Linked DNA regions of Polyangium spumosum. The main gene of each other region encodes a partner of the protein of the gene in region 2 in a complex. Links are inferred from orthologs where the notes say so. Each region holds a gene or a part of one and is shown on either strand. Other genes may lie near its edges. The genes, in order: xseB and xseA.

The links.
Region 1: the proteins of xseA (region 2) and xseB are in contact, whole or in part, in a cryo-EM structure (PDB 8TXR), measured with the Escherichia coli proteins. The link is inferred for Polyangium spumosum from one-to-one orthologs.

What each region holds. Positions count from the first base shown.
Region 1 is NZ_WJIE01000003.1:663,695-669,592, forward strand. What follows is about bases 1,238-4,237. They hold xseB (exodeoxyribonuclease VII small subunit), read right to left. Parts: upstream 2,873-4,237; coding sequence 2,603-2,872; downstream 1,238-2,602. Other genes in these bases: GF068_RS12770 (AAA family ATPase), read right to left, coding at 1,238-1,847; GF068_RS47005 (competence/damage-inducible protein A), read right to left, coding at 1,859-2,587; GF068_RS12785 (HEAT repeat domain-containing protein), read right to left, coding at 2,869-4,237. Outside these bases: GF068_RS12765 (HNH endonuclease family protein), read right to left, coding at 1-499; more of GF068_RS12770, read right to left, coding at 474-1,237; more of GF068_RS12785, read right to left, coding at 4,238-5,034; GF068_RS12790 (radical SAM protein), read left to right, coding at 5,193-5,898. UniProt on the Escherichia coli protein: Bidirectionally degrades single-stranded DNA into large acid-insoluble oligonucleotides, which are then degraded further into small acid-soluble oligonucleotides.
Region 2 is NZ_WJIE01000004.1:544,252-550,135, forward strand. What follows is about bases 1,009-3,994. They hold xseA (exodeoxyribonuclease VII large subunit), read left to right. Parts: upstream 1,009-1,756; coding sequence 1,757-3,232; downstream 3,233-3,994. Other genes in these bases: accC (acetyl-CoA carboxylase biotin carboxylase subunit), read right to left, coding at 1,009-1,677; GF068_RS16165 (shikimate dehydrogenase family protein), read left to right, coding at 3,225-3,994. Also shown: GF068_RS16150 (hypothetical protein), read left to right, coding at 1-167; more of accC, read right to left, coding at 172-1,008; more of GF068_RS16165, read left to right, coding at 3,995-4,157; GF068_RS16170 (amylo-alpha-1,6-glucosidase), read left to right, coding at 4,154-5,884. UniProt on the Escherichia coli protein: Bidirectionally degrades single-stranded DNA into large acid-insoluble oligonucleotides, which are then degraded further into small acid-soluble oligonucleotides.

The DNA.
Region 1 (5,898 bases), on a different replicon or contig from region 2:
TGCGCTCGCTCACGAGGATCGGGTGGTTCAACCCGAGGCGCTTGTCGATGTCCTCCTGGAACCGTGGTTCCGTCGACTCCAGGCGACCGTCGGAGCCGCAGCGCAGGGTCGCGACATGTGACTTGTCCAGGGGGTTCAAGGAGATGGCGTCTTCCCCCTTGCGGGTATCACACGTCTGATCGTTCTTCGGAGAGCCCTCGCCTCCGAGGCAGGCGCCGAGCAGGTTGGTCCACGCGAGCTGGAGCGCTGGGAAGTGTCGCTGCGAGCGCCAGTGTTCGACCTTCATCTGGGCGACCGGCGACGCGTCCGGGTCCGTTCGGTGAGGGCGGACCTTGAAACCACGCATGCAGTAGCAGCAGAGCGCGTCCTGATCGCGGATCAGCGCCTCGCGAATCTCGACTTTGACGGGTGTGAAGTCCTTCCCGTCGTAGATGGCGCCCGGCACGGCGCGATAGTTTCGCAATGCCGAGGGCTCAGGCCCCTTCGTGATCACCCGCATCGATGCGCTCCACCACGTCGAGGATGCCCCGCAGCCTGCTGACCTCGGGATCACGCTCGGTCAATCTCTCGGCGAGCGCATCGAGCCGCTTCCGCGCCTCGGCGTCGTTGCCGTCGTCGATCAAATGCGCGATGGCTTCGAGTTCGGCGACGGTCTCTTTCGGGTGAGGCGACACGCCGAGGACTTCGAAGAGGATCGAGTTTGAATCACGGCCCTCGGTCGGGGCAGCGGGGTGGTAGGCCTGGGAGTCGTCGAGGACGATGACGGATTCGGTAGGTACTTCGCTGAGGACCTGGGGCGAGTGCGTCGTGATGATGAACTGGACCTTGGGGAAGGCGCGGCGCAGGTCGGGGATGACGCGGCGTTGCCAGGCGGGGTGGAGGTGCAGCTCGATCTCGTCGATGAGCACGATACCCGGCGTCTGTTCGGCGGCGTCCGCGCCGAGGTGGGGATTGAGCGTCGCCGCGCGGAAGGCCATGTCCGCGACCATGCCGAGGAGGTTCTTCTGCCCAGCGCTGAGCTGGGCGAATGCGAGGAAAAGGCCGGTCGTGGTGGAGCGGGCCGCGAGGTCGTCGAGACGGGCGTCGTAACGAACGAGATCGAACCCATCAAGGCACGCGAGGATGGCACGTCGGCTGGCTTCGAGGACCGGCGGTGTACGGCCGTCCTGGAGTGCGAGCAGCTCCATGCGCCGGAACCACGAACGCACGCTCGATAGATCCGTGGTGGGCTCGAGGCAACCTGCGTAACCTGCAAGGCGGGATAGATCGTCGCGCTTGGCGGATGGCTCTTGTCCGCTCCGCCAGGTGCGATCGGTGCCGTAATAGGCGACCAGCGGCAGCGTGACATCGAGGCCGTTTTGCACGGCTTCGCGCATCACCGTGGCAGAATCGACCAGGGATGAATCGACCTTCCATCCTACGGAACCCGGCGGTGTTCTCTCGACGCCGGATCCGAAGAGCTCACCAGACAGCCGCAGCTCCGCCTGGATGCGCGCGGGAAACTGGGGCTCGAACGTCGTGATCCCCGCCTTGTCGATCCGCGCCACGCGGACATCGGATGGAGATAGCGACCATCCCAAGGGCGCCGAGCCCACAATCGCTGAACCAACGATCGCCGACCCCATGACGAAGCCCCTTTCGTCATGAGACAGGTTCACCAGCCATCCGGCGAGCGCCGTCGCAATGGCATCCAGAAGGGTCGTCTTGCCGGCCCCATTCTTCCCGATCAGCACAGCCAGTCCGGCCTGGAACGACAAGGACGTCCGCTCGAAACACCGGAAGTTCTCGACGGCGAGTCGTTCGATACGAACCGTCGTATCGTGATGCTGGGCCTCGGGTGTCTGCACGCCCCCCTCCCCTACTCCACCCTCACGACCGCCTCTTCCGGCAAGCTCGCCGCGAACGCGTCCCGCGCCGACCGCACCTTCTCCCCGTCCAGCCCGTCGAACGTCAGCTTCGTTCGATATTCGAGCCCGCTCCAGCGCGGGTACGAGCCGACCTCCACGTCCGGGTGCGACGAGACCACGTGGTCGAGCATCGGCTTGAGCGTGCCCTCGTCCAGCGTCGTGAACACCGCGTGCGACACGAACGGCACGTCCGCGCCGAGCTCGTCGCGGATGAGCGGGATCTTCGCCTGGAAGATCTCCGGCACCCCGGGCAGCACCCACACGTTCTTCATCACCACCGTCGGCCACGGCATCGACACGCTCGACGCCAGGCGCGCCCCGTGCGGCATACGCGCCATCAGCAAATGACCCGCGGTCAGCTTCTCGCCGTAGTAGGCCCGAAGCATCGCCTCCATCGACGGCTCACTCACCACGTGCGTGCCAAACGCCCGCGCGACCGCGTCGATCGTCACGTCGTCGTGTGTCGGACCCACCCCGCCGCTCGTGAAGAGCCAGTCGTGCGTGGAGGAGAGCAGACGCACCTCCTCGGCGATGACGTCGATCTCGTCGAGCACCATCACCACCCGCCGGAAGACCACGCCGAGCGAACGCAAGGCCCGCGCGAGCACGACCACGTTCGCGTCCGCGATCTTGCCGCTGAGCAGCTCGTTGCCAATGATGAGCGCCGCCGCCGTTCGCACGGAGTCCCGCCCCTCCTAGCTCTCGAACTCGCGCACGATGGGCTTGCCCTGCGCGTCGACGCCGAGAAGCTCCTCCACCCGACGCTCGGCACGGTCGAGCCGCTCCTTCGCCGCACGCGCGAGGCGCACACCCTCCTCGAAGAGCGCGAGGGACTTCTCGAGCGGCAGCTCGCCACCCTCGAGCTCCTCCACGATGGCCGAGAGCCTACGCGTCGACTCCTCGAACGAGAGCGCGCCCGCTTGCGTCGCCGCAGTTGGCTTGTTCATCGCCGTCTCTTCGCTCATGGCGCCAGAGCGTCCCCCGGGACGGCCTCGGGCGCAAGCGTGAGCGCGGCAGGCCCGTCCGGCAGCCCCGGGACGAGCAGCACGCCGTCAGGATCCGCCACCACCGGCACCACCACGCCGTCCGAACGGACGAGCCGCGCCGCCCGCCCCTGGATCGAAACGAGCGCCGACGGCGCGTTCGCCACGAGCGACACCCACGCGACCGGGCCGCCCGGCACGCTCGTCGCCGGCAAAAGCGCGCGGCCGGTCTTCGTCAACGCCGCACGCGCGAGGGCCCGGACCTGGTCGTCGGGGTCGAGGTCCCGCGCGAGCTCGAGCGTCGCCACACGTACCTTCTCGCGACGCACGGAGAGCGCTCGCACGACGGCGCGCCGCACGGTCGGATCCTCCTCGAAGCGGTAGGCGCTCGCGAGCAGCGAGGTCGCGTCGGGCTCCGGATCGAGCGCGAGGCCAAGCGCCGTGTGCGCGCGGATGACCGGGTCGGTGCCCGCGAGCAGGCGCTTGATACGGCCGCGGATCGCCTCGTCGTCGCGGCTCGGGAGCGCACGCGCAGCCAGAGGCGCGAGCGGGCTCTCGCCCTCGGCCCAGCGCGCGAGCAGCGACGCCGAGAGGCCCGCGCCGCTCGGATCGGCGAGCAGCGCGACGCCCGCCGCGATCTCGATCGCCGAGGGCGCGTCGCCCTTCGAGGCCCTCGCGCCGAACACACGCGCGAGCTCCGCCGGTCCGTCGCCCTCGCCGGACGCGGCGCGCGCGAGCGAGGCGCGAGCCGCCGCGGCGACGAGCGCCACGTCACACGGCTTCTTGTCCGGGCAAGCAGCGTCGAGCGCGTCCCGCACGCTCGTGCGGCCCGTCGCGACCCGACCAAAGACGCTCACCGCGCGGTCGGCCGGCTCCTTCTCGTTCGCCATCGCCGCGAGCACGTCCCCGAGGCCACGCGGCTCCTCCCCGAGCACGAGCGCGCGCACGAGCGCCGCGCGCGTGATCAACCGGCGAGGCGCTCCCTTCTTCGCCGACGTGCTCCCGAGCGCCCGCTCGAGCGCCGCGCGCGCCTCCTTGCCCGGCATCCGCGCCAGGGCGAACGCCGCCGCCGTCGCATGCTCGGGCTTGCCGAGCGCGGCGAGCAGCGCCGTCGCCGCCTCCGGCCCGCCTGCGCGCCCGATCGCCGCGATCACCTGCTCTCGATCGTCGAGGTCGAGCGCCTCGAGCGCCGCGACGAGGGGCTTCACGAGGGCCGGCGAGGGCGCGACGAGCGCGAGGCGCACGCCGTCGAGGCGCGTCGGGCCCGCCGCGAGCAGCGCCCCGATCGCCTCGGCCGCGCCCACGGCGCCGAGCCGCGCGAGCACCTCGGCGCCCGCGCGCTTCTGCTTCACGTCGTCCGACTTCACCCACGTGCGCGCGGCCTCCCCGGCGCTCCCGTCCCCGAGCCGCGCGAGCGCGAGCGCCGCCGCCGCGCGGTGGGCCGGGTCCACGTCGTTCAGCGCTTGCCGCAGGCGCGGGATCGCGCGCACGTCGCCGAGCTCCCCGAGCAACACGCAGAGGGCCGGCTCGATCCGGCGACGCCCCTCGAGCAGCGGCGCGACCGACGCCGGCGGGTGGACCACGAGCGCCGCCTGCGCGGCCTCTCTGCCGGGCCCGCCTTGCAGCACCGCGCCGAGCAGCGCCGAGAGGGCCTTCTTGTCGTGGCTCCTCGCGAGCGCGAGCGCCGCGGCCCCACGCGCGAGCCCTCCGTGGGAGGCCGCGCGCGCCTCCGGCCCGCCTTCCGTGAGCTCACGGACGAGCAGCGGCCGCACGGCCTCACGATCCGCGTGCTTGGCCAGGATCCGCACCCCTTCGAGCCGCGTGCGCCCGTCACGCGTCAGGATCGACGACTGCTCGAACGCGCTCGTCAGCGCGTCGATCGCCTCCGGCGTCCCGATCGCGCCGAGGCGCTGCACGCCGCGCAGCCGCCCCTCCGCCGACCCCGACTCGAGCAGCCGCTCGGCGACGGGCACGCCGAACGTGCCGCGCAACGTGCCTCGGGGCGGGCCATAACTCTCGCCGTCGTCGTCGACGGTGACGGGCCGCGCCCGGCCCACGGCGATCCCTTGTGCCCCGGCCTCGGCGGAGGTCAGGCAGGACGCTGCGAACGCCAGCGTTGCGAAGAGGGCGAGCGAACGGCGCATCGGAGCGGCACTATCGACCAGGTGGGCTGGGGTTGTCACGCCCGAGTTGCGCGATGCCTTTTCCGAACCCTCAGAACGGAACGAAAATGCTGGTCGTTCTGGCGACCCGCAACTACGTTACGTCACCCGTCGGGGGGCCGAGGGAGGAAACAGCAGCGATGTTGTCCGTGCGCCACCTGGAGAAATTCGTCACGGCCTCCGCGAACCGCGTCTGGCCGGTGATGCAGAGGCTGAACACGCTCGGCCCCGAGCCTTCGCCGTTTCAGCCTCGATGGAGCGACAAGCCCATCCCGCGCGGCAAGGAGCGGACGAAGCCGCCGCTCGGCTGGCCTCGGACGACGGACAGCTTGTGCCCGACCTGCGTGAAGGAGGCGCGGGCGGAGATCCTGCGCGGCGACGCGGACTTCACGAAGCTCATCACCGACAAGCCGGGCGAGATCAAGGCGCGCATCGTCGAGCGAGACGGCCAGATCCGGATGGAGAAGCAGTGCCCGAAGCACGGGCCCGTAAGCGACGTGATCTCGATCGACCCGAGGTTCCTCGAGCGGATCGAGAGCCTCTTCCAGGGCCGCGACGTGGCCATGACGCCCGACCGCATCCACCAGCACGGGTCGAGCAGCATCAAGTACGGCCGCGGCGCCGTGCTCACGGTCGACCTCACGAATCGCTGCAACATGATGTGCGATCCGTGCTTCATGGACGCGAATCAGGTCGGCTACGTGCACGAGCTCTCCTGGGAGGAGGTCCAGCAGATCCTCGACGACGCGGCCGAGGTGCGGCCGAGGCGGCAGATGTCGATCCAGTTCTCCGGCGGCGAGCCCACGCTCAGCCCGCATTTCCTCGACGCGATCCGCTACGCCCGCA
Region 2 (5,884 bases):
TCGGCGCAGGCACCCTCGAGGCCTGGATCCCGTTTAATGGCCAGCAGGTCGAGGTCGATACGGGCGTCGCCGAATTCAATGAGGTCTTCTGGCCCGAGCCCGGCATCGTCTACGCCGTCCGCACGCCCGGACGCGCGGGGCTCTGGACGGCGTATCCCGACCTCTAGCAGGCTACTTCATCACCCGCGCCCGATGTTGCTCCACCCACGGTGACAGCCGGCCTCGATCCTCGAGCGCCTGCCCCGCCGTCCGCTGCGCCTTCCGCTCCGCCCGCGCCGCCGCCACCGCGATGGCCACCGCGAGTGTCGCCTCGTCCTCCTCGTGGACGTCCGAGTAACCGAGCAGCGCTTCCTTGTTCTCGTCGATGAAGCCCGTCGTGTAGCGGCCCTCCACGAACGACGGGTGCGCGAGCACCTTCTCGTGGAAGACGATGTTCGTCTTGATGCCCGTCACCACGTACTCGGAGAGCGCACGGCGCATGCGCCCGATGGCCGTCTTCCGGTCCGGTCCCCACACGCTCACCTTCGAGATCAGCGGGTCGTAGTGGCTCGGCACGGTCGCGCCCTCGTAGAAGCCGCCGTCGTCGCGCACCCACGGGCCCGCGGGCACGCGGAGCGCTTCGATCTTGCCGGGGCTCGGCAAGAAGCCGATCGGGTCCTCGGCGTAGATGCGGCACTCGATCGCCGCGCCTCGACGCACGAGCTCGTCCTGTCGCCACGCGAGCTTCTCGCCCGCCGCCACGCGTACCATTTCGGCCACGAGGTCCGTGCCCGTGATCCACTCCGTCACCGGGTGCTCGACCTGGAGGCGGGTGTTCATCTCCAGGAAGTAAAAGCTCCCGTCCTCGCCGAGCAAAAACTCGAACGTGCCGGCCGAGAAGTAACCAACCGCGAGCGCGCCCTTCACCGCGACCTCGCCCATGCGGCGGATGAGCTCGGGTGTCGCGACGGGGCAGGGGGTCTCTTCGATGACCTTCTGGTGGCGGCGCTGGATCGAGCAGTCGCGCTCGAAGAGGTGCACCATGTTGCCGTGGCGATCGCCCATCACCTGGATTTCCACGTGCCGGGGGCGGAGGATCGCCTTCTCGATGTAGACCGTGGGGTCGCCGAAGGCGCGGGCGGCTTCGCTCTGGGCGCGCTCGAAGGCGCTCGCCATCTCCTCGGCGTTGTGCACGAGGCGCATGCCCTTGCCGCCGCCGCCCATCGCGGCCTTGATGAGCACGGGGTAGCCGACACGTTCGGCCGTCGCGCGGGCCTCTTCGACCGTGGAGGCGTCGCCGCCGGGCGTGATGGGCACGCCGGCCGCGGCCATCTTGGCGCGCGCGGCGGTCTTCGAGCCCATCGCGGCCATCGCGCGGGCCGGGGGGCCGATGAAGGTGATGCCCGCGCGCTCGCAGGCCTCCGCGAATTCGCTCTTTTCCGAGAGGAAGCCGTATCCAGGGTGGATGGCGTCGGCGCCGGATTTGCGGGCGGCGTCGAGGACCCGCTGGATGTCGAGGTAACTCTCGCGCGCGGGCGCCGGGCCGATGCAGTAGGCCTCGTCGGCGAGCCGGACGTGCAGAGATTTGCGGTCGGCTTCGCTGTACACGGCGACGGCGGCGATGCCCATCTCGTGGAGCGTGCGGATGATGCGGACGGCGATCTCGCCGCGGTTGGCGATGAGGACCTTGCGAATCACGGGAGGCCACGTAGCACGGCTCCGCTCAGGCGGGTTTCCCTTTCCCTCCGGCGCGTTACGAGCTACCTCTCGGCCCGCCGTGCAGCGACGCGAATCGGGCCCCGCGCTCTCTTTCCACGGGGCATCGGTCCCTGACGACGTGGCGGGCTACCAGCCTCTCGGGAGCTCCTACCCCGCGCGCCCCGAGGCACCGGACGAGCCCGAGGTGATCTCCGTGGCCGCGCTCGATCAGCGGCTCCGGAGGGTCGTCGAGGGCGCGTCGCAGGACGTGCGGGTCCTCGGCGAGGTCGGAGGCTTTCGGCTGCACGCGAGCGGGCACGCGTACTTCACGCTGAAGGACGAGCGCGAGGACGCCTGCATCGATTGCGTCATGTACAAGACGGCGTCGCCACGCGCGCGGAAGCTGCTCGCGGACGGGGCGCGTGTGGTGCTCATCGGCCGGGCCACGGTGTACGTGCCACGCGGGAAGCTGCAGTTCTCGGTGAGCGACGTGCGGCCGGCCGGGCGGGGCGCGTTGCTCGAGGCGCTGGAGCGGCTGAAGCAGAAGCTCGCGGGCGAGGGGGTCTTCGCGGCGGAGAGGAAACGCGCGCTGCCCGTGGATCCGGCCGTGATCGGGGTCGTGACGAGCGGCAGCGGCGCGGCCATCCACGACATCGTGACCGTGTCGTACCGGCGCGGCGCGCCGCGGATCCTGCTCGCGCGGGCGACGGTGCAAGGGCCGGGCGCCGCGCAGTCGATGGCCCGCGCGCTCGATCAGCTCGCGCGGGTGCCCGAGGTGGAGGTGGTGATCCTCGGGCGCGGCGGCGGATCGGCCGAGGATCTCTCCGCGTTCAACGACGAGGCGCTCGTCCGGAAGGTGGCGAGTTTCCCCGTGCCGGTCGTGAGCGCGGTCGGGCACGAGGTCGACGTGACGCTGACGGATCTCGCGGCGGACGCGCGCGCGGCGACGCCCTCGCAGGCCGCAGAGATGCTGGTCGCGGACCGGATGGAGCGGCGTATGCAGCTCCGGCATCTGTACATTCGTATCGCGCGCGCGACGCGGGCGGCGATCGAGCGGCGGCGGGCCGTCGTCGACAGGCTCGCGCGGTCGATCGGCTCGCCCGCGGACGTGCTCGCGGCGCGGCAGCAGAAGCTCGACGAGCTGACGAGCAAGCTCGAACGGGCGCAGGAGCGGGCGACTTCGCGGCGCAAGGAGGAGCTCGCGGAGCTCGAGCGGCGGCTCGCGGCGAGGCACCCGCGGGCGGTGATCGCGGGGGCGCGCGCGGCGACGGGGACGCTCGAGGTGCGGCTCGTGGCGGCCGAGCGGCGGAGGGTCGAGCGGCTGCGGACGACACTCGGGAGGCACGCGGCGCGGCTCGACGCGCTCTCGCCGCTCGGGGTGCTCGCGCGCGGGTACGCCATCGCGACGACGGCGTCGGGGCGCGCGGTGCGCGACGCGAAGGAGGTGGCCGTGGGCGAGGCCATCACGGTGCGGGTGCACGAGGGCCAGATCCGCGCCGAGGTCACGGCGGTGCTGGAGAGCGCGCCGGATGCGGGCGGGGGAGACAATGGCTGAAGGGCAGGTCTTCGCGCTCCTCGGGCACCCGGTGGCGCACTCGCTCTCGCCCGTGATTCACACGGTGGCGTACGCGTCGCTCGGGCTGCCGCACGTGTACCGGGCGATCGACGTGCCGACGGCGGGCGAGCTCGTCGCGGCGTTCGACGAGCTCAGGTCGGGCGCGATCGGCGGGGCGAACGTGACGCTGCCGCATAAACGCGCGGTCCTGGAGCTCGTGGACGAGGTGGACACGAGCGCGACGGAGCCGGGGGCGGCGAACGTGCTCTGTCGGGGCGAGGACGGGCGGCTCCGGGCCTACAACACGGACGCGGACGCGCTCGCGGACGACATCGCGGCCCTCGCGCCGGGCGCGTCGCGCAAGCGGGCGATGGTGATCGGCTCGGGCGGGGCGGGCGTGGCGGCCGTGGCCGCGTGCAAGAAGCTGGGGTTCAAGGTGATCGGCGTGACGTCGCGCTCGTGGGCGCGGTCGGAGGACATCGAGTCGTCGCCGTCGGCCGAGCAGGTGCGGCGGATGGGGGCGCTGCCGCTGCTCTGGCCTTCGCCGGGCGAGTCGGCGCCGGACAGCTTCGCGACGCAGGCCCTGCGGCTGCAGTGGTGGGACCTCGCGCGGGGCGCGTCGGTCGTCGTGCAGGCGACGAGCGCGGGCATGCTCGGCAAGGATCCGGGGGAGTCGGTCCGGGACGTCGTGCCCTGGGACGATCTCGGAAGCGACACGTTCGCCTACGACGTCGTGTATACCCCGAGGATGACGCCGTTTCTGCGCGCCGCCGCCTCCCGGGGCCTCCAGGCCGAAGGGGGGCTCGGGATGCTCGTCCGGCAAGCCGCCCGCGCGATCCTGCTCTGGACCGGGAAGGAGCCGCCGCTCGAGGTGATGCGCCGCGCGGCCGAAGACGCCCTCGATCGAGGAGGGCGCACGGTATGAGCGGGAGCGGTGGCGGAGCGGCCGCGGCCGCTTCGATCTGGCCGCACGTGGACGTGCGGCGGGAGCTCGGGCGCGCGCTCTTTCGCGAGTGGGTCGCGAGCAACGGCGCCGGGGCGTACGCGAGCTCGACGGTCGCGTGTATGCACACGCGGCGCTACCACGGCCTGCTCGTCGCGGCGCTGGAGCCGCCGCGCGCGCGGCACGTGGTGCTGTCGCACGTGGACGTGACGGTCAAGTCGCTCGCGCCACGCGCGGCGTGGGATCTGGCGACGCACCAGTTCCCGGGGCTGAACCCGGAGCGCGGGCCGTTTTACCTCGACCGCTTCGATCAGGATCCGGTGCCGCGCTGGACCTACGCGGTCGCGGGCGGCGAGCTCGAGGTGCTGCTCGCGCTCGTGCGCGGCGAGAACGCGGCGGTGCTGCGGTACACGTGGCGCGGGCCGCACCCGGTGGTGATCACGCTCCGGCCGCTGCTCGCGATGCGGCACATGCACGCGCTGATGCGCGAGCACGGGGCGATGGAGCAGCGGGTGGAGCTGCGCGCGGGGGAGATGCGCGTGCGGCCGATGAAGGGGCTGCCGCGGCTCTGCTTCCGCTACGAGGGGACGTTCGTGGGCTCGCCCGACTGGTGGCGGCGCTTCGAGTACCTCGTGGAGCGAGATCGAGGGCTCGAGTTCCAGGAGGATCTCTGGACACCGGGCGTGTTCGAGATCCGCGCGGATGGCTCGGGCGCGCCGAGCTTCCTCGTGGTGGGCGTGGACAAGCTGCCCGAGGGCAAACCCGAGGAGATCATCACGCAGACGGTGACGGCGATCCAGGCGGAGGACCCGGGGCCGACCGTCTCGACGCTCGAGCGCAAGCTGTCGGTGGCGGCGGAGCTCTACCGGGCGGATCTGGCGCCGGTGCCGTCGGTCGTCGCGGGGTACCCGTGGGCCGAGCACTGGGGGCGGGACGGGTTGATCGCGCTGCCGGGGCTCTACCTCGCGACGGGAAAGGTCGAGGAAGCGAAGCGCGTGCTCCGCGGGATCGTGGCCACGATGGAGGGGGGCCTCGTGCCGGGCCGGAGGGCCGACGAGGACGGCCGCCCGGACACGGCGATGGCCGGCGCGACGCTCTGGCTCTTCGAGGCGGCGCGCTCGTTCGCGGACGTGCTCGGCGACGCGGATCCCTTCCTGCAAGGCGAGGTCGTGCCGGCGATGACGGCCGCGTTCGAGGCGATCCTGCGCGGCGACGCGCCAAACGGGATCCGCGTGACGGCGGACGGGCTGCTCGCCGCGGGCAAACCAGGTGACGCGCCGACATGGATGAACGCGCGCGTGCACGGGCAGCCGGTGACGCCACGCGTGGGCTGCGCGATCGAGCTGTCGGCGCTCTGGGCGCGAGGTTGCCACACGCTGGCGCGTCTCGCGCACGCGGCGGGCGCGGGCGCGCTCGCCGATCGAGCCGACATCGCCTGCCGGAGGGCGCGCGCCGCGTTCCACGCGCGGTTCTGGTGTGACCAGACGTCGTATCCGTACGACGTGATCTCCGAGGTGAAGGAGGGCGAAGAGGCCTTCCAGGACGCGGCGATCCGGCCGAACGCGGTGCTTGCGCTGGCGATCGATCCGGCCTGCTTCTCGCCGGAGCGGGCGCGCGCGACGCTGCGGCGAGCGCGGGAGGAGCTGGTGACGCCCGCGGGGCTCAGGACGCTCGCGCCTTCGGACACGGCGTACAAGGGGTATTACGGC